3 regions of the Inquilinus sp. Marseille-Q2685 genome follow, and region 3 is predicted to be linked to each of the others. Evidence: riboswitches for the same ligand, from Rfam matches in the RefSeq annotation. Region 3 holds a riboswitch; each other region holds the start of a gene.
What was found. Region 3 has a riboswitch for thiamine pyrophosphate ahead of thiO (glycine oxidase ThiO). Riboswitches for the same ligand answer to the same signal wherever they lie in the genome.

Region 1: another riboswitch for thiamine pyrophosphate. It lies ahead of thiB (thiamine ABC transporter substrate binding subunit); the one in region 3 lies ahead of thiO (glycine oxidase ThiO).
Region 2: another riboswitch for thiamine pyrophosphate. It lies ahead of thiE (thiamine phosphate synthase); the one in region 3 lies ahead of thiO (glycine oxidase ThiO).

The regions. Positions count from the first base shown of each region.
Region 1 covers NZ_CAKAKL010000001.1:485,911-491,584, reverse strand. The annotation lists gene LG391_RS02285 (sodium:proton antiporter) at 1-620, shown strand, start outside; gene thiQ (thiamine ABC transporter ATP-binding protein) at 622-1,347, opposite strand; gene thiP (thiamine/thiamine pyrophosphate ABC transporter permease) at 1,328-2,950, opposite strand; gene thiB (thiamine ABC transporter substrate binding subunit) at 3,010-4,011, opposite strand; TPP riboswitch at 4,063-4,167, opposite strand; gene LG391_RS02265 (hypothetical protein) at 4,290-4,436, shown strand; gene LG391_RS02260 (peroxiredoxin) at 4,469-5,137, shown strand; gene lepB (signal peptidase I) at 5,155-5,631, opposite strand.
Region 2 covers NZ_CAKAKL010000006.1:277,522-283,195, forward strand. The annotation lists gene LG391_RS25240 (VWA-like domain-containing protein) at 1-1,740, shown strand, start outside; TPP riboswitch at 1,795-1,890, shown strand; gene thiE (thiamine phosphate synthase) at 1,949-2,620, shown strand; gene thiD (bifunctional hydroxymethylpyrimidine kinase/phosphomethylpyrimidine kinase) at 2,617-3,417, shown strand; gene mmsB (multiple monosaccharide ABC transporter permease) at 3,482-4,705, opposite strand; gene mmsA (multiple monosaccharide ABC transporter ATP-binding protein) at 4,718-5,674, opposite strand, start outside.
Region 3 covers NZ_CAKAKL010000006.1:139,831-145,504, forward strand. The annotation lists gene LG391_RS24570 (hypothetical protein) at 1-412, opposite strand, end outside; gene LG391_RS24575 (thiamine phosphate synthase) at 475-1,101, opposite strand; gene LG391_RS24580 (thiazole synthase) at 1,109-1,879, opposite strand; gene thiS (sulfur carrier protein ThiS) at 1,893-2,108, opposite strand; gene thiO (glycine oxidase ThiO) at 2,105-3,307, opposite strand; TPP riboswitch at 3,298-3,396, opposite strand; gene ftsY (signal recognition particle-docking protein FtsY) at 3,528-4,475, shown strand; gene LG391_RS24600 (AMP nucleosidase) at 4,472-5,674, shown strand, end outside.

The sequences.
Region 1 (5,674 bases), on a different contig from region 3:
TGCTGAGCGGCGTCTGGAAGCCGGGCGTCGCTCTCGTCGTCTATCGCGTGCCGGTGCAGCTGGAGAATCTGGTCCGCGACCTGCTGCTGCTCGCGATCATCGGCCTGTCCTGGGTGCTGACCAGCCGGGAGAGCCGGCGGCTGAACGACTTCAACTGGTTCCCGATCGTCGAGGTCGGCAAGCTGTTCGCCGCGATCTTCGTCACCATCGTGCCGGCGATCGCGATTCTGCGCGCCGGCCGGAACGGGGCGCTGGCTGACCTGGTCGACCTCGTCGGCGGCGCCGGCGACCCGAACAACCTGGCCTATTTCTGGCTGACCGGCGCGCTGTCCAGCTTCCTCGACAACGCCCCGACCTATCTCGTCTTCTTCAACATGGCCGGCGCCGACCCGCAGCACCTGATGGGGGCCTGGGCGACAACGCTCGGCGCCATCTCGGCCGGCGCGGTGTTCATGGGCGCCAACACCTATATCGGCAACGCGCCGAACTTCATGGTGCGCTCGATCGCGCAGGAGCGCGGCGTGCAGATGCCCAGCTTCTTCGGCTACATGGCCTGGTCCTGCGGCATCCTGCTGCCGCTGTTCGTGCTGGTGTCGCTGGTGTTCTACGCCGGGCCGTAAGTCACTCGCCCGCAGGCCCGACATAGCCGAGATAGTCGGCGATCTCCGGCAGCGGCGGGCGGGTCAGCAGCTCGGTCGCCGGGCCGGTGGCGGCGATGCGGCCGTCCTCGACGAAGGCGGCCTGCGCGTCGATGCCGGGCAGGGCGTCGAGCTGGTGGCTGACCATCAGCACGGTCAGGCCGCGCTCCCGCCGCAGCCGGTCGACCAGCCCGACCATCTCGCGCCGCTGCGCCGGGCCCAGCGCGGCGAAGGGCTCGTCCAGCAACAGGATCGGGCGGTCGCGCACCAGGCTGCGGGCCAGGGCGACGCGCTGGCGTTCGCCGCCGGACAGCTCGGCCGGCCGGCGCGCCTCCAGCCCTTGCAGGTCGACATGGGCCAGCGCTTCCGTCACCTGCGCCGTCTCGGCCGGGCTCAGCCGGCCCGGATGCAAGCCCAGCGCCACGTTCTTCGCCGCCGTGAGATGCGGGAACAGGTTGTGGTCCTGGAACAGGGTGGTGACCGGCCGCGCCGCCGGCGGCAGGCCCAGCGCGTCGCGGCCGAGCAGCCGCAACGAACCGGACAGCGGCGCCTCGAAGCCGGCGATCAGGTTCAGCAGCGTGCTCTTGCCGGCGCCGCTGGGCCCGAACAGCACGACGAAGGCGCCGGCCTCGACCGTCAGATCGAAGCGCATCTCCATCGCCTCGTAGCGATAGGTCAGGCCCTCGATCTCAATCGCGCGTGTGGCCACCGAAGATCCTTTCGATCAGGCCGAACAGGGCCAGCCCCATCAGCACCAGCAGCAGCACGACGGTCGACGCCTCCTGCAGGCGGTAGGCGCCGAGCAGCTGCGCCACCAGCACCGGCAGCGTCTCGTTGCCGTTGCCGCCGAACAGCGCGGCGGCGCCGAGATCGCCGAAGGCCAGGCCGGCCGCGATCGCCAGGGCGAAGCCGGCGGGCCGGCGCAGCAGCGGCCATTCGACCAGCCGAAGGCGGGCCCAGCCGGACAGGCCCAGGCTGTCGGCCAGCCGCCCGTGGCGATGCTGCGCCAGCTCGGCGGCGCCGACCAGCAGGCGCAGCACGAAGGGCAGGGCCATCAGCGCGTTGACCATGGCGACGATCGGCAGCGCCCAGCGCTGCAGGTCGGCGGTGCCGAGCAGCATGACGAACAGGCCGGCGCCGAGCGCCAGCGGCGGCACCACCAGCACCACGGTGCCGCTCAGCTCGAACAGCCGCGCCAGCCGCCGACGCCGGCGGCCGATGCGCAGCACGGCGATGCTGTGCGCCAGCGCCCAGCCCAGCACCAGGGCGAGCGTGGCGGCGCCGAGGGCGACGGCCAGGCTGCGCCCGGCGGCGTGCCACAAAGAGGGGCTGGACAGGATCGGCTTGCCGATGCCGCCCAGGCCTTCGACCAGGATCGCGACCAGCGGCAGCAGCACGAAGCCGGCGGCCAGGACCAGCACCGTCGCATCGATCGCACGGGCCGCCGCGGTCCGGCCGTCGCCGCGCAGCACCGGCCGGCCGACGCCGCCCTCGTCGGCGACCCGGCCGGTCAGCCGCATCGCCGCCAGCACCAGGAGCGCGCAGAGGGCGACCTGCAGCAGCGACAGGGCGACGGCGCGGCCGGGGTCGAAGTCGAAGCGCAGCGCCTGGTAGATCGCGATCTCGATGGTGGCCGAGGCCGGGCCGCCGCCGAGCGTCAGCACCACGGCGAAGCTGGTGAAGCACAGCAGGAAGATCAGGGCGGTCAGGCCGGGCAGCTGGCGCCGCAGCATCGGCCATTCGACCAGGCGGAACAGGTCGGCGCCGCGCAGCCCCAGCATCGACGCCAGGCGCCAGCTCTCGGCCGGGATCGTGCCCCAGGCCGAGAGCAGCACGCGCACGGCGAAGGGCATGTTGAAGAAGACGTGGGCCAGCAGGATGCCGGTCAGGCCGTAGATGTTCGGCCGGATGGTCAGCCCCAGCGCCGCGAACAGGTCGGCGAGCAGGCCGGAGCGGCCGAACACCGTCAGGATGCCGAAGGCGCCGGCCACCGCCGGCACGATCATCGGCAGGCCGAACAGGCGCAGCAGCAGGGTGCGGCCGGGAAAGCGGCGGCGCGACAGGGCGCGGGCGACCGGGATGGCGATGGCGACGCTGATCAGCGCCGACAGCCCGGCCTGCAGCGCCGTGAAGCGCAGCACCGACCAGAGATAGGGATCGGCCCAGACGGACAGCAGGTCGAACTCGGTGGCGGCGCGGATCAGGCCGGTCGCCGCGGTGGCGATCAGCGCCAGGATGGCGAGGAGCGCGAGGAGGCCGGGGAGCGATGCGATCCGATTCGCCGCAGGTTGGGTCCGCCACGGCGAACCCAACAGGCCGGCGCCGTCGCGGGATGTTGGGTTCGCGTGCCGCGAATCCAACCTACGCTGGCTCAACGGCTGGTCGCCTGCAGCCATTCGGCGATCCAGGCGGCGCGGTTGGCCGCGACCTCCTCCGGCGGATACAGCAGCGCCTTGGCCGGGGCCGGCAGCGCCTTGTAGGCGTCGGGCAGCCCGGCCTTCGGCGTCACCGCCGGGTACATCCACTGCGTCGTCGGCAGCAGGTCCTGGAAGGCCGGGCTCAGCATGAAGGCGAGGAATTTGTCGGCCAGTTCGGGATGCTTCGAGGAGGCGAGCTTGGCCGCGACCTCGACCTGCAGGTAGTTGCCCTCGCTGAACACCGCGGCGCCGACATTGCCGTCGTTCTCGGCGATCACGTGATAGGGCGGCGAGGTCAGGTAGCTGAAGGTCATCGGCACCTCGCCCTTGCGGAACAGGCCGTAGCTCTCGCTCCAGCCCGGGGTGACGGTGAGGATGCGCGGCTTCAGCTTCGCCCAGGCCTCCGGCGCCTTGTCGCCATAGACCTGCTTGACCCAGAGCAGCAGGCCGAGGCCCGGCGTGCTGGTGCGCGGATCCTGGATGGTCAGCTCAAGGTCGCTGCTCTCGACCAGGTCGTGCAGGCTCTTCGGCGGGTTCGGCACCTTCGTCTTGTCGTAGACGAAGGCGAAATAGCTCCAGTCGAAGGGCACGAAGACCGGGTCGGTCCAGGCGACCGGCAGCGACAAACCGTCCAGCGTCATGCCGTGCGGCGCGAACAGCCCGGTCGCCGCCGCCTCGGCGGTCAGGTTGGTGTCGAAGCCCAGCACGACATCGGCCTGGGTCGACTTGCCCTCCAGCTTCAGCCGCGACAGCAGGGCGACGCCGTCCTCGACCGAGGTGAACTCGACCGTGCAGCCGCATTCGGCCTCGAAGGCCTTCTTCACCTGCGGCCCCGGCCCCCATTCGGCGGTGAAGGATTCATAGGTGTAAACCTTGAGCACCGGGGTCTCGGCCGCGGCCGGCCCGGCGACGGCGGAGGTCAGGGCCGTCAGCAGGACGGCGGCAATCAGGCGCATCTTGTTCCTCCGCGGGGCGCAGCCGGGCGGAAAGGGAACCTGCCGATGCCTGAGGCGCCGTCTCGTTCTCCCTTCGCCGGCATGACCCGGATCAGGTTCGTCGGGTTGGCGCTGACACGCCTCTCAGCCCCCGTTCGGGCACCCCGGCAAGACGCGCGCATCATCGGGTCGAGCGACCGCCCTGTCAACGCGGGCCCGTTTGGTTGGAGCGACCATTTGGAGGTCTTGCGGCAAGGCATCCGATGGCACATGTCTCCTGCATGGCCGGGGAGGAGCCCATGAACGAGTGCGGACTTGTGGCCCTGCTCAGGACGATGAAGCCGTTGAACAAGGACTTCCCGGAGATCGACGATCCCGCGCCGGAGCCGGAGATCGTTTTTGTCGAAGATGATGCTCCTGATGACACCGATCTCACGGCGCGGTAAAATTCCGCAATTAACGCTAATTGGAGGTAAAAATGGCCGGTCCGCTCGCGATTGGTGAGGACGCGCCCGATTTCGAAGTCGAGACCACCGAGGGGCGGATCCGCTTCCACGACTGGCTCGGCTCGTCCTGGGGCGTGCTCTTCTCGCATCCCAAGGACTTCACCCCGGTGTGCACCACCGAGCTCGGCGCCGTGGCCAAGCTGAAGCCCGAATTCGACAAGCGCAACGTCAAGGTGATCGGCCTCAGCGCCGACCCGGTCGACCGGCATGAGAGCTGGGCCCAGGACATCAAGGAGACGCAAGGTGTCGCCCCGAACTTCCCGGTGATCGGCGATTCCGAGCTCGTCGTCTCCAAGCTCTACGGCATGCTGCCGGCCGATGCCGGCACCACCTCGGAAGGCCGCACCGCGGTCAACAACCAGACCGTGCGCAACGTCTACGTCATCGGGCCGGACAAGAAGATCAAGCTGGTGATCTCCTACCCGATGACCACCGGGCGCAACTTCGACGAGATCCTGCGGGTGATCGACTCGCTGCAGCTGACCGCCAAGCACAAGGTGGCGACGCCGGCCGACTGGAAGAACGGCGAGGACGTCATCATCGTCACCTCGGTCTCGGACGAGGAGGCGAAACAGAAGTTCCCGGCCGGCTTCAAGACCCTCAAGCCCTATCTCCGCACCGTTGCTCAGCCGCGCGACTGATGATCGCGTTCCCGGGCTCAGCCGAGCCCGGGAACCGTCTCCGGCGGCACCAGCCAGCTGGGATCGGGCCGCAGCCGGAACACGACGCGGCCGACGATGTGATCGAGCGGGATATCCCCCAACTGCGCAGAGCGGCTGTCGTCGGCATAGTCGCGATTGTCTCCCAAGACATATATGGCTCCTGCTGCAACTGCCGTCTCCGGAATCTCGTCGAAACGGCCGGGTGTAGGGGATTCCGCGACTTCATAAGATAGGCCCTCCGGGAGCGTCTCGGAGTATACGCTCAAAGTTTCCCATCGCTCGGGAACTTGCCTTCTGATCGTCCCTTGAGGAGCCCGGGCAACTCTGATGCCGTTCAGGGTCAGCTGTCCCGAATTCACGGCGATCTTGTCTCCCGGCAGGCCAATCACGCGAAACATCGCCTTGCCATCGCCATCCGGTCGCCTGAAGACGACGACCTCGCCCCGCTTCGGCAACTGTCCGGCCGTCCGCAGGTCGGCAAGGACGGCATCGTCGACTTCCAGTTCCGGATCATCG
Region 2 (5,674 bases), 140 kb from region 3:
CCGTCCCGCCCCTTCCCGCCCGACGGCTTCGTCCGGCTGGCCCTGTCGCGCCACCGCCCCAGCGGCAAGCCGCTGCTGACGATCGAGGCCAATGTCTGGCGCCGGGCCGATCCGGCCGAATGGGCCCATGTCCTGGCCCAGGCGCTGCTGCACGAGCACCTGAACCATGTCGATCCGGCCCGCCCGGACGAGGCTTGGCGAACCGCCTGCGGGCTGGTCGCGGCCGAGTTCCTGCGCCCGCTGGGCATCGGCCGCCGCCCCGAGAGCCTGCCCTGGCCGGCGCAGCCGCCGGGCCGCGACGTGGCGGAGCTGGCGCGCTGGCTGGCCGAGAATCCGGCCGCGCTGGCGGCGCAGCCGCGGCTGGGCATCGCCGGCGCGGGAGAGCCCGGCTGGATCATCGCCGCCGACGCCCCGCCGCTGACGCCGGCGTTGCGGCGGAACCGGGAGGAGGGGCTGGCCACCGCCATCCGCCGCAGCGTCGCCGACGCGATCGAGGCGGCCGGCACCGCCGCGCGCGGCCTGGCCGGGCCGAAGCGCAACCCGAATTCGCCGGCCGAGCGCGCCCGCGCCTGGTTCATCGCCGGCTATCCGCTGCTGGCCGCGCTGGCGGCGACCTTCGAAATCGTCGAGGACGAGGCGCTGTGCCGGCAGCTGGACATCGCCGTCGCCGCCGTCGACACCGAGCTGCGGCGGATCTACCTGAACCCGAAGCTGCCCTGGACCTATGAGGGGCTGAAATTCGTCATGGCGCATGAGCTGCTGCATGTCGGGCTGCGGCACGAGCCGCGCCGCCAGGGCCGCGATCCTTTCCTGTGGAACGTCGCCTGCGACTACGTGATCAATGGCTGGCTGGTCGAGATGGGCGTCGGCGAGGTGCCTTTCGACACCCTGCTGCTGGACCCGGAACTGGGCTTCGAACGCGAATCAGCCGAGGCGATCTACGACCGGATCACCCGCGACTTGCGGCTGATCCGGCGGCTGAACAAGGCCCGCACCCTGCGTGGCAAGGGCAAGGTCGACATGCTGGGGAACCGCCCGCCGGCCTGGTGGACCGGGCCGGGCACCGACCTCGACGCCTTCTATCGCCGCGCGCTGGCCGAGGGACTGGACCTGCACCTGGCCGGCACCGGACGCGGCGATCTGCCCGGCGAGCTGGTCGAAGAGATCCGCGCGATCCAGCACCCGCCGATCCCCTGGGACGTCCGGCTGGGCCACTGGCTGGACACCTTCTTCCCGCCGCTGGACAGCCGGCGCAGCTTCGCCCGGGCCAGCCGGCGGCAGGCGGCCACGCCCGACATCCCGCGGCCGGTCTGGCTGCGCCCGGAGGAACGGCTGGCCGCCCGCACCTTCGGCGCTGTGCTGGACACCTCGGGCTCGATGCCGCCGCGGCTGCTGGCCCGGGCGCTGGGGGCCATCGCCAGCTACGCCATCAGCCGCGAGGTGCCGCTGGTGCGCGTCGTGCAATGCGACGCCGGGGTCCACGACATGGGCTTCCTGCCGCCGGAGACGCTGCTGCAGCGGGTGGAGGTCCGCGGCCGCGGCGGCACGGTGCTGCAGCCGGCCATCGCCCGGCGGGAGGGCGACGCCGGCTCCCCGCGCGACGCGCCGATCCTGGTCATCACCGACGGCGCCTGCGACGTGCTGTCGATCCGGCGGGAGCACGCCTTCCTGATGCCGGAGGGCGCCCGCCTGCCCTTCCGCACCGCGGCGCCGCAATTCCACTTCGAGCGGCCGGAGTGAACCGCCCGGCCGGTGCGCTTGACACCGGCCGCCCCGGCCTGCGAGCCTGGGCGCGGAAGTGACACGGGGTGCCCGGAAACGGGCTGAGATCATACCCGTCGAACCTGATCTGGGTCATGCCAGCGAAGGGAGCCGTCACGCGATGCCCGCCCGGGCCCCGATCCCTGAGGATCGATCGCCGACCGCCCTTCGCCGGAGGAGGAGCGGAATGGCTGCGGCTGCAGAGGCAACGGAACCGAGGCGGTGCTTCGACCTGTCGGTCTATCTCGTCACCGACACGCGGCTGAGCGGGCCGCGCGGCGTGGCCGAAGTGGCCGCGGCGGCGGCGCGGGGCGGTGTCACCATCGTGCAGATGCGCGACCCCGACGCCACCACCCGGGCGCTGATCGCCGCGGCCGGGGCGCTGCAGGCGGTGCTGGCGCCGCATGGCGTGCCCCTGGTGATCAACGACCGGGTCGACGTGGCCCTGGCGGTGGGCGCGGACGGCGTCCATCTCGGCGACCGCGACATGCCGGCGGCGACGGCGCGGCGCCTCCTAGGCCCCGGCCGCATCGTCGGCGTCACCGTGCATGACGCGGCCGAGGCGCGGGCGGTGGATCCGGCCGTCGCCGACTACGCCGGCATCGGCCCGGTCTTCGCGACCACCACCAAGGTGGGCGCGCGGCCGCCGATCGGGGTCGACGGCTTCCGGGCGCTGCGCCGGCTGGTGCCGCTGCCGGCCGTCGGCATCGGCGGCATCGACGCGGCCCGGACCGCGGACGTGATCGCGGCCGGGGCCGACGGCGTCGCCGTGGTCTCGGCCATCTGCGCCGCGCCCGCCCCCGAGGCGGCGGCCCGGGCGATCGCCGCGGCGGTGGCCGAAGGGCGGAGGCCGCGATGATCCCCAACGTGCTGACCATCGCGGGCACCGATCCCTCGGGCGGCGCCGGCATCCAGGCGGACCTGAAGGCCTTCTCGGCCCTCGGCGCCTATGGCTGTGCCGTGATCACCGCCCTGGTCGCCCAGAACACCCGCGGGGTGCAGGCGGTGGAGCTGGTGCCGCCGGCCTTCGTCGCGAAGCAGATCGACTGCCTGCTGGCCGATGTCCGGATCGACGCGGTCAAGATCGGCATGCTGGCGACCGGCGAGATCGTGCGCGCCGTGGCCGAGGCGCTGCGCCGGCACGGGCTGACCCAGGTGGTGGTCGACCCGGTGATGGTGGCGAAGAGCGGCGACCGGCTGCTGGACACGGATGCCGTGGCGGCGCTGCGCGAGGAGCTGCTGCCGCTCGCGACCGTCATCACCCCGAACCTGCCGGAGGCCGCCGACCTGCTGGGCCGCGCGCCGGCCGAGAGCCGGGACGAGATGCCGGAAATCGCCGCGGCGCTGCTGGCGCTGGGGCCCCGGGCCGTGCTGCTGAAGGGCGGCCATCTGGAGGAGGCGGAGAGCCCGGATCTGCTGCTGAGTGCAGCCGGGTCGCTGACGCTCGCGGCGCCGCGGATCGCCACCCGCAACACCCACGGCACCGGCTGCACCCTGTCCTCGGCCATCGCGGCCCTGCTGCCGCAGCGGCCGAACCTGGAGACGGCGGTGCGCGAGGCGAAGGACTACCTGACCGGAGCGCTGGCCGCGGCCGACCGCCTGTCGGTCGGCGGCGGCCACGGGCCCCTGCACCATTTCCACCGCTGGTGGGGGTGACTGGAACAGAAAAGGCGGGCGCCGGACACCGGACGCCCGCCTTCGGACTGGAGCAGCGTTGTGCTCAGCCGACCTTGTTCTTGTTGTAGACGTCGAAGGCGACGGCGGCGAGCAGAACCAGGCCCTTGATCACCATCTGCAGGTCGATGCCGAGGCCGAGGATCGACATGCCGTTGTTCATCACGCCCATGATGAAGGCGCCGATCCCCACGCCGGTAATCTTGCCGACGCCGCCCGAGGCCGAGGCGCCGCCGATGAAGCAGGCGGCGATGGCGTCGAGCTCGTACTGGTTGCCGGCCTGCGGCGTCGCCGAGGTCAGGCGCGCCGTGGTGATCAGCCCGGCCAGCGCCGCCAGTACCCCCATGTTGACGAAGGTCAGGAACACCAGCTTCTCGGTGTTGATGCCGGACAGCTTGGCCGCCTTCTCGTTGCCGCCGACCGCGTAGATGCGGCGGCCGAGCGTGGTGCGGGTGGTGACGAAGGCGTAGAGCACGACCAGCACGCCCATCAGGATCAGGATGTTGGGCAGGCCGTTATAGGTGGCCAGCAGGTAGCCGAGCCCGGCCAGCGCCACCAGAGTCGCCACGTTCTTGATCACGAAGAACAGCAGCGGCTCCTGCTCCACCCCGTGCTGGATCTCGTTGCGCCGCTTCTTGACGTTGAACCAGACCAGGATCAGCGGCACGGCCAGGCTGATCAGCAGCGTCGTGATCCAGACCTTGCCGTTGCCCGAGAACAGCTCCGGCATCGAGCCGAACAGCTCGGCGATGAAGCCCGAGGACATCTTCTGGAAGTCGGCGGGCACCGGCCCGGCACGCTCGCCGGCCAGCACCATGATGCAGAGGCCGCGGAAGGCCAGCATGCCCGCCAGGGTGACGATGAAGGACGGGATCTTGCGATAGGCGATGAAATAGCCCTGGACCGAGCCGATCGCGGCGCCCAGCGCCAGGCAGGCGATGGCCGAGAGCCAGGGGTCGACGCCCTGCCACACCATCAGCGCGCCGCCGACCGCGCCGACGAAGCCCGCGACCGACCCGACCGACAGATCGATATGGCCGCTGACGATCACCAGCAGCATGCCGAAGGCCAGCACGATGACATAGGCGTTCTGCTGGATCAGGTTGCTGAGGTTCAGCGGCGTGAACAGCCGGCCGTCGGTCGCGACCTGGAAGATGATCATGATCGCGACGAGCGACAGCAGCATCGCGTATTCGCGGATGTTGTGCTTCAGGAACTCGCCGATCCGCTGGTTCGCGCGAGTCTGCAGGGCGGTCGTTTCGGTGGCCATGGCCGTGCTTCCTTAGACCCGTTCTCTCGAGCGCATGATCGCCCGCATGATGTTTTCCTGGGAGGCTTCCTGGGCCGGCATCTCGGCGACGATGCGGCCCTCGTTCATGACGTAGATCCGGTCGGACATGCCCAGCAGCTCGGGCATCTCCGACGAGATCACGATGACGCCCTTCCCGGACGCCACCAGCTGGTTGATGATCGTGTAGATCTCGTATTTGGCGCCGACGTCGATGCCGCGGGTCGGCTCGTCGAGGATCAGCACCTCAGGCCCCGCGAACAGCCACTTGCTCAGCACCACCTTCTGCTGGTTGCCGCCCGACAGGTTGACCGTCTGCTGCTGCACGCCGGAGGAGCGGATGTTGAGCTTGCGCCGGTAGTCGAAGGCGACGCCCAGCTCGCGCATCTCGTCGATGATGCCGCGGCGGGCCACGCCGGGAAGATGGGCCAGCGGGATGTTGTGCTGAATCGAATCGCCCAGCACCAGCCCCAGCTGCTTGCGGTCCTCTGTGACGTAGGCGAGGCCGGCGGCGATCGCCTTGGGCACGGTGGCGAGGTCGATCGGATTGCCCCGCATCGTCGCCGTGCCGGTGATCTTCTGGCCCCAGGACCGGCCGAACACGCTCATCGCGAACTCGGTCCGCCCCGCGCCCATCAGCCCGGCGATGCCCACCACCTCGCCGGCGCGGACATGCAGGTCGATGCCCTTGATCACCTGCCGGTCGGAATGCAGCGGATGGTAGACGCTCCAGCCCTTCACCGCGAACAGGACCTCGCCCAGCTTGGGCTCGCGCTCGGGATAGCGGTCGGTCAGGTCGCGGCCGACCATGCCCTTGATGATCCGGTCCTCGTTGACCTCGCCGCCCCGCGCGTCCAGCGTCTCGATGGTCGACCCGTCGCGCAGGATGGTGATCGAATCCGCGACCTTGGTGATCTCGTTCAGCTTGTGCGAGATCAGGATCGAGGAGAT
Region 3 (5,674 bases):
CGGCCAGGCCGGAGAGGCCGTGGCCCTCCCCTGTCACGGCGCCGGCAACCGCCTGCCGGGCAGCCCGGGCCGCGCTGCTGGTCGTGGAGGTCTCGTCCTCGTACCGCTCCCGCCATTCCGGCCTGACCGGGTATCCCGTCATCCCGGCCACCTTCAGCCAGACTGCGGCCCCGTCGATGTCGTCCTCGGCGAAGGCCGTGGCGAGCCCGGCATCGATCTGTTCCGGCGAGGTCCCGGCCCGGGTCCAGGCGGTCAGCGCGGCCTCGACCTCCTGCGCCTCCGGCGTCCGGGCCAGCTCGGCCTGGACGAGCTCCATCAGCGGAATGGCGGCGCGCAGGGCGAGGACCAGCCCGATCAGCCCCGGGACCGTGATCAGGAGGAATTCCAGGACGCGCAGCGGCCGCAGCTTCATGGAGTCGGGATACTCATCCGGCCCCGACCTATAGCATGGCGGGCAGGCCTCCCGACAGGCGGTCAGGCCAGGCCGCCGCGGAGCGCCGCGAGATGGGCACGGATCGCGACGGTGGGATCACCCGCCCGCATCACCCCGCCCATCACCGCGACTCCGGCGAAGCCGACGGCCATGAGCCCCGGCACCAGCCCTGGCTCGACCCCGCCGAGGGCGATCACCCGGCCGGGATGGCGGCGCGCGACGACGCCGGCTTCCGCCAGGGACAGGATGGGTTCGTAACCCGGCTTGCTCGCGGTCGGCGCCAGGGGTCCGAGGGTGACGTAGTCGGCCCCGGCCGCGACCGCGGCGTCGACCTCGTCGCCCGAATGGCAGGAGGCGCCGATCAGGGCGGAGGGACCGAGCCGCCGCCGGGCCGCGGCGGGGTCGCCGCCGGCGGCGAGGTGCAGCCCGTCGGCCTCGGCGGCCGCGTCGGGATCGGCATGGACGGTCACGACTGCGCCGACCGGCCGGGCCAGGGCCCGCAGCCGATGCAGCAGGGCGAAGCGCTCTGTCGCCGACAGGTCCTTCTCGCGCAGGCTGACCCAGCGGCAGCCGGCGACCAGCGCATCCGCCACCACGCCGGCCAGCGGCCGTGCCGCCTGGCGCCGATCGGTGATCAGCAGCAGCGGCGGCGACGGCAGCCCGGTCATGAGCCCATCACGTCCCGATCAGGCCGAGCTGCGGGCTGGAGGGGTCGGCCAGGCGGCGCTTCGGGATCCGGCCGGCCAGAGAGGCCAGCCGCCCGCCTTCGACCCCCGCGGCCATGGCCCGGGCCATGCGCACCGGGTCGCGCGCCTTCGCCACGGCGGTCGACAGCAGCACGGCGGAGCAGCCGAGCTCCATCGCCAGCGCCGCGTCCGAGGCGGTGCCGATGCCGGCATCCAGCACCACCGGCACCTGGATCCGGCTGCAGATCATCTCGATCGCATGCGGGTTGGAGATGCCGAGGCCGGAGCCGATCGGCGAGCCGAGCGGCATCACCGCGGCGCAGCCGGCATCGGCCAGGCGCATGCAGGTGACGAGGTCGTCGTTGCAGTAGGGCAGCACCACGAAGCCGTCGCGCACCAGCTCCTCCGCCGCCTCGACCAGCTGGGCGACGTCCGGGTACTGGGTCTCGCGGTCGCCGATCAGTTCCAGCTTCAGCCAATTGGTGCCCAGCGCCTCGCGCGCCAGCTGCGCCGTCAGGATCGCATCCCGCTTGGTCATGCAGCCGGCGGTGTTGGGCAAGAGGCGCCAGCGGTCGCCGACCAGGTCGACCAGGCTCTCGGCATAGCCTTCCAGGCTGATCCGGCGGATCGAGGCGGTGACGACCTCGGCCCCCGAGGCCTCGATCGAATCGAGCATCACCTGGCGGTTCGGATAGCCGGCGGTGCCGATGAACAGGCGCGAGCGCAGCGCCACGCCGGCGATGATGAAGGGGTCCTGCATCTCGGTACTCTCCTCAGCCGCCCTGGAACGGGCGGACGATCTCGACCCGGTCGCCGGCCGCCAGGCGATGCTCCGGCCAGCGGGCGCGCGGCAGCACGGCGTCGTTGAGTGCCACGGCGGTGCCGCGCGCCGCCGGGTCGATGCCCTTGGCCAGCAGCAGGTCGAGCACGCTGAGCCCGGCCACGGCCTCCGCCTCTCCGTTCACATTGACGGTCCCTGGCACGCTCATTGCGCCGCCTCCGCGATCCGGGTGAAGCGGTCGATCCGGAACGGCTCCGCCGCCTCCGGCAGGCGGCCGTCGAGGATGGTGCCGGCCACCGCCTCGACCGTCGCCGGCAGCAACAGGATGCCGTTGCGGTGATGGCCGGTGGCGAAGACCAGCCCCTCGATCGCCGAGGGGCCGAGCACCGGCGCGTCGTCGCGGCTGCCGGGGCGCAGCCCGGCCCAGCTCTCGATCAGCGGCAGCTCCTCGATCCCCGGCAGGGCCCGCCAGGCGGCGTCGAGCAGCGACAGCATGCCGCCGGCGGTGACGGTGGTGTCGAAGCCGCGCTCCTCCACCGTGGCGCCGACGATCAGCCGGCCGTCCAGCCGCGGCACCAGATAGGCCTTGCCGGCCCACAGCACATGGCGCAGCAGCGGCGCCGCCGGGTCCATCTGCAGCGCCAGCATCTGGCCCTTCACCGGCCGCACCGGCGGCAGCGCCTCACGCGGGATCCCCGGGATGCCGCCCGACCAGGCGCCGGCGGCCAGCACCACGGCATCGGCCGAAAGCACCTCGCCGGCCACCACCACGCCGCCGGCGCGGCCGTGGTCCAGGATGACGGACTCGACCGCCGCATGGTCGTGCAGCCCGCCGCCGGCGCGGCGCAGCGCCTCGGCCAGGGCCGGGACCAGCCACCGGTTGTCGACCTGATGGTCGGCCGGGCTGTGCACCGCGGCGGCGAGGCCGGGCCGCAGCATCGGCTCGCGCCGCAGCAGCTCGGCGCCGGTCAGCCAGTTCAGCTCGACCCCGAGCTTCGCCTGGTAATCGGCGGAGAAGCGCAGCTCCGCCGCGTCGTCGCGGGTCAGGGCCACGGCCAGCGTGCCCTCGTCGCGATAGCCCACGGGCCGGGCCGACGCGGCCTCGACCTCCCGGGCGAAGCCGGGCCAGAGCTCCTGGGCGCGGCGGCACAAGCCGAACAGCGCCTCCTCCCCCGGCTCGGCCTCGAGCCCGGCGGCGAGCATGCCGGCGGCGGCCCAGCTGGCCTCGCGTCCGACCGGCCCGCGGTCATAGACGTCGACGGGGCAGCCGGCGCGGGCCAGGCGCCAGCCGATGGCCAGGCCGTTGACCCCGGCGCCGATGACGGCGACGCGCGGTCTTGCGCCGCGCAAAGGCGTCGGGCCGACGGAGTCGGCCTGCAAAAGGGACGGAATCGGAATGCCGGTCATCTCAGGCTCCCTCCGCTGGCATGATCCAGGTCAGGTTCGATGGGTATGATCTCAGCCCGCCATGACGACGGGCACCCCAGCCGATGCCGCCATTTCAGTCCCGGAGGCGGGCGGGTTGCAACCCCTTTTTTGTGACCCGCCCCAGGGCACCCCTGCCCCGCGCCCGGCCGACTTACGGAGGTCACACACGGCGTGTTAAGAAGCGCGCATGACAGACCCGATGACCGATAACGGCGCAGGGGCGCCAAAAAAAGGGTGGTTCACCCGACTGAAGGAGGGGCTCTCGCGCTCCTCCGCCAAGCTGACCGAAGGCATCACCAGCATCTTCACCAAGCGCAAGCTGGACGATGCGACGCTGGAGGAGCTGGAGGAGCTGCTGATCCAGGCCGATCTGGGCCCGGCCACCGCCGCCAAGCTGACCGCCGAGCTGGCCCGGACCCGCTTCGGCAAGGAGGTGTCGGGCGACGAGGTCCGGCGCGCCTTGGCCGACCATGTGGCGCAGATCCTGCGCCCGGTGGCCAGGCCCCTGACCCTTTCGCCCGGCCGGAAGCCGCAGGTGGTACTGGTGGTCGGGGTGAACGGCACCGGCAAGACCACGACCATCGGCAAGCTGGCCAAGCAGTGGCGGGAGGAAGGCCGCTCCGTGATGATCGCGGCCGGCGACACCTTCCGCGCCGCCGCGGTGCATCAGCTGCAGGTCTGGGGCGAGCGCTCCGGCTGCCCGGTGGTCACGGCCAATCCCGGCGCCGACGCCGCCGGCCTGGCCTTCGACGCGCTGACCCGGGCCCGGGCCGAGGGCCGCGACGTGCTGCTGATCGACACCGCCGGCCGGCTGCAGAACAAGGACAATCTGATGGCCGAGCTGGCCAAGATCGTCCGCGTGCTGAAGAAGATCGACCCCGAGGCGCCGCACGACGTGCTGCTGGTGCTGGACGCCACCACCGGCCAGAACGCGCACAGCCAGGTCGAGGTGTTCCGCGACATGGTCTCGGTCACCGGCCTGATCCTGACCAAGCTGGACGGCAGCGCCCGCGGCGGCGTTCTGGTGGCGCTGGCCGAGCGCTTCGGCCTGCCGGTGCACGCGATCGGCGTCGGCGAGAGCATCGACGACCTGCGACCCTTCGACGCCGACCAGTTCGGCCGGTCGCTGATGGGAGTCGAGGCATGAGCAAGACCGCCCAGACCTTCGCCCCCGAGCAGTTCCGCGACGCGGCCGAGGCGGTGGCCCGGCTGCACGCGATCTACGACGCCAACACCGGCCTGCTGCGTGACGCCTTCCGCGCCTATTCCCGCGGCGAGGAGCCGGCGAGGCGGGTGCGCGCCTGCTATCCCTACCTCACGGTCCGGGTGGAGGATTTCAGCCGGGCCGACACGCGCCTGTCCTACGGCTTCGTCGACCGGCCGGGCACCTTCTCCACCACCATCACCCGGCCGTCGCTGTTCCACCGCTACCTGACCGAGCAGATCGGCCAGCTGATCCACAATCACCACGTCCCGGTCGAGGTCGGGGTCAGCGACACGCCGATCCCGATCCATTTCGCCTTCCCCGACGGCATGCATGTCGAGGGCGACCTGACCCGCGAGCGCATGCTGCACATGCGGGCGGTGTTCGACCTGCCGGACCTGGCGATGATGGACGACAGCATCGTCAACGGCACTGCCGTGATCCCGCCGGACGAGCCGCACCCGCTGGCCCTGTTCACGGCGCCGCGGGCGGATTATTCGCTGTTCCGGCTGAAGCACTACACCGCCACCGGCTGCGAGCACTTCCAGAACTTCGTCCTGTTCACGAACTACCAATTCTACATCGACGAGTTCATCCGCATCGCTTATGAGCTGATGCAGGGTGACGGTGGCGGCTACGACGCCTTCATCGAGCCGGGCGACCGCGTCACCATGCCCGGCGGGCGGGCCCGCGGCACCCCGGCGGCGCGGCTGCCGCAGATGCCGGCCTACCACCTGACCCGGCCGGACCATTCCGGCATCACCATGGTCAACATCGGCGTCGGCCCGTCCAACGCCAAGACCATCACCGACCACATCGCGGTGCTGCGGCCGCATGCCTGGATCATGCTGGGCCATTGCGCCGGCCTCAGGAACACCCAGAAGCTGGGCGACTACGTCCTGGCCCACGGCTATGTCCGCGAGGATCATGTGCTGGACGCCGACCTGCCGGTCTGGGTGCCGGTGCCGGCCCTGGCCGAGATCCAGGTGGCGCTGGAGCGCGCGGTCGGCGAGATCACCGGCCTTTCCGGCTACGGACTGAAGAGCGTGATGCGCACCGGCACGGTCGCCACCATCGACAACCGCAACTGGGAGCTGCGCGACTATCGCGAGCCGGTGCAGCGCTTCAGCCAGAGCCGCGCC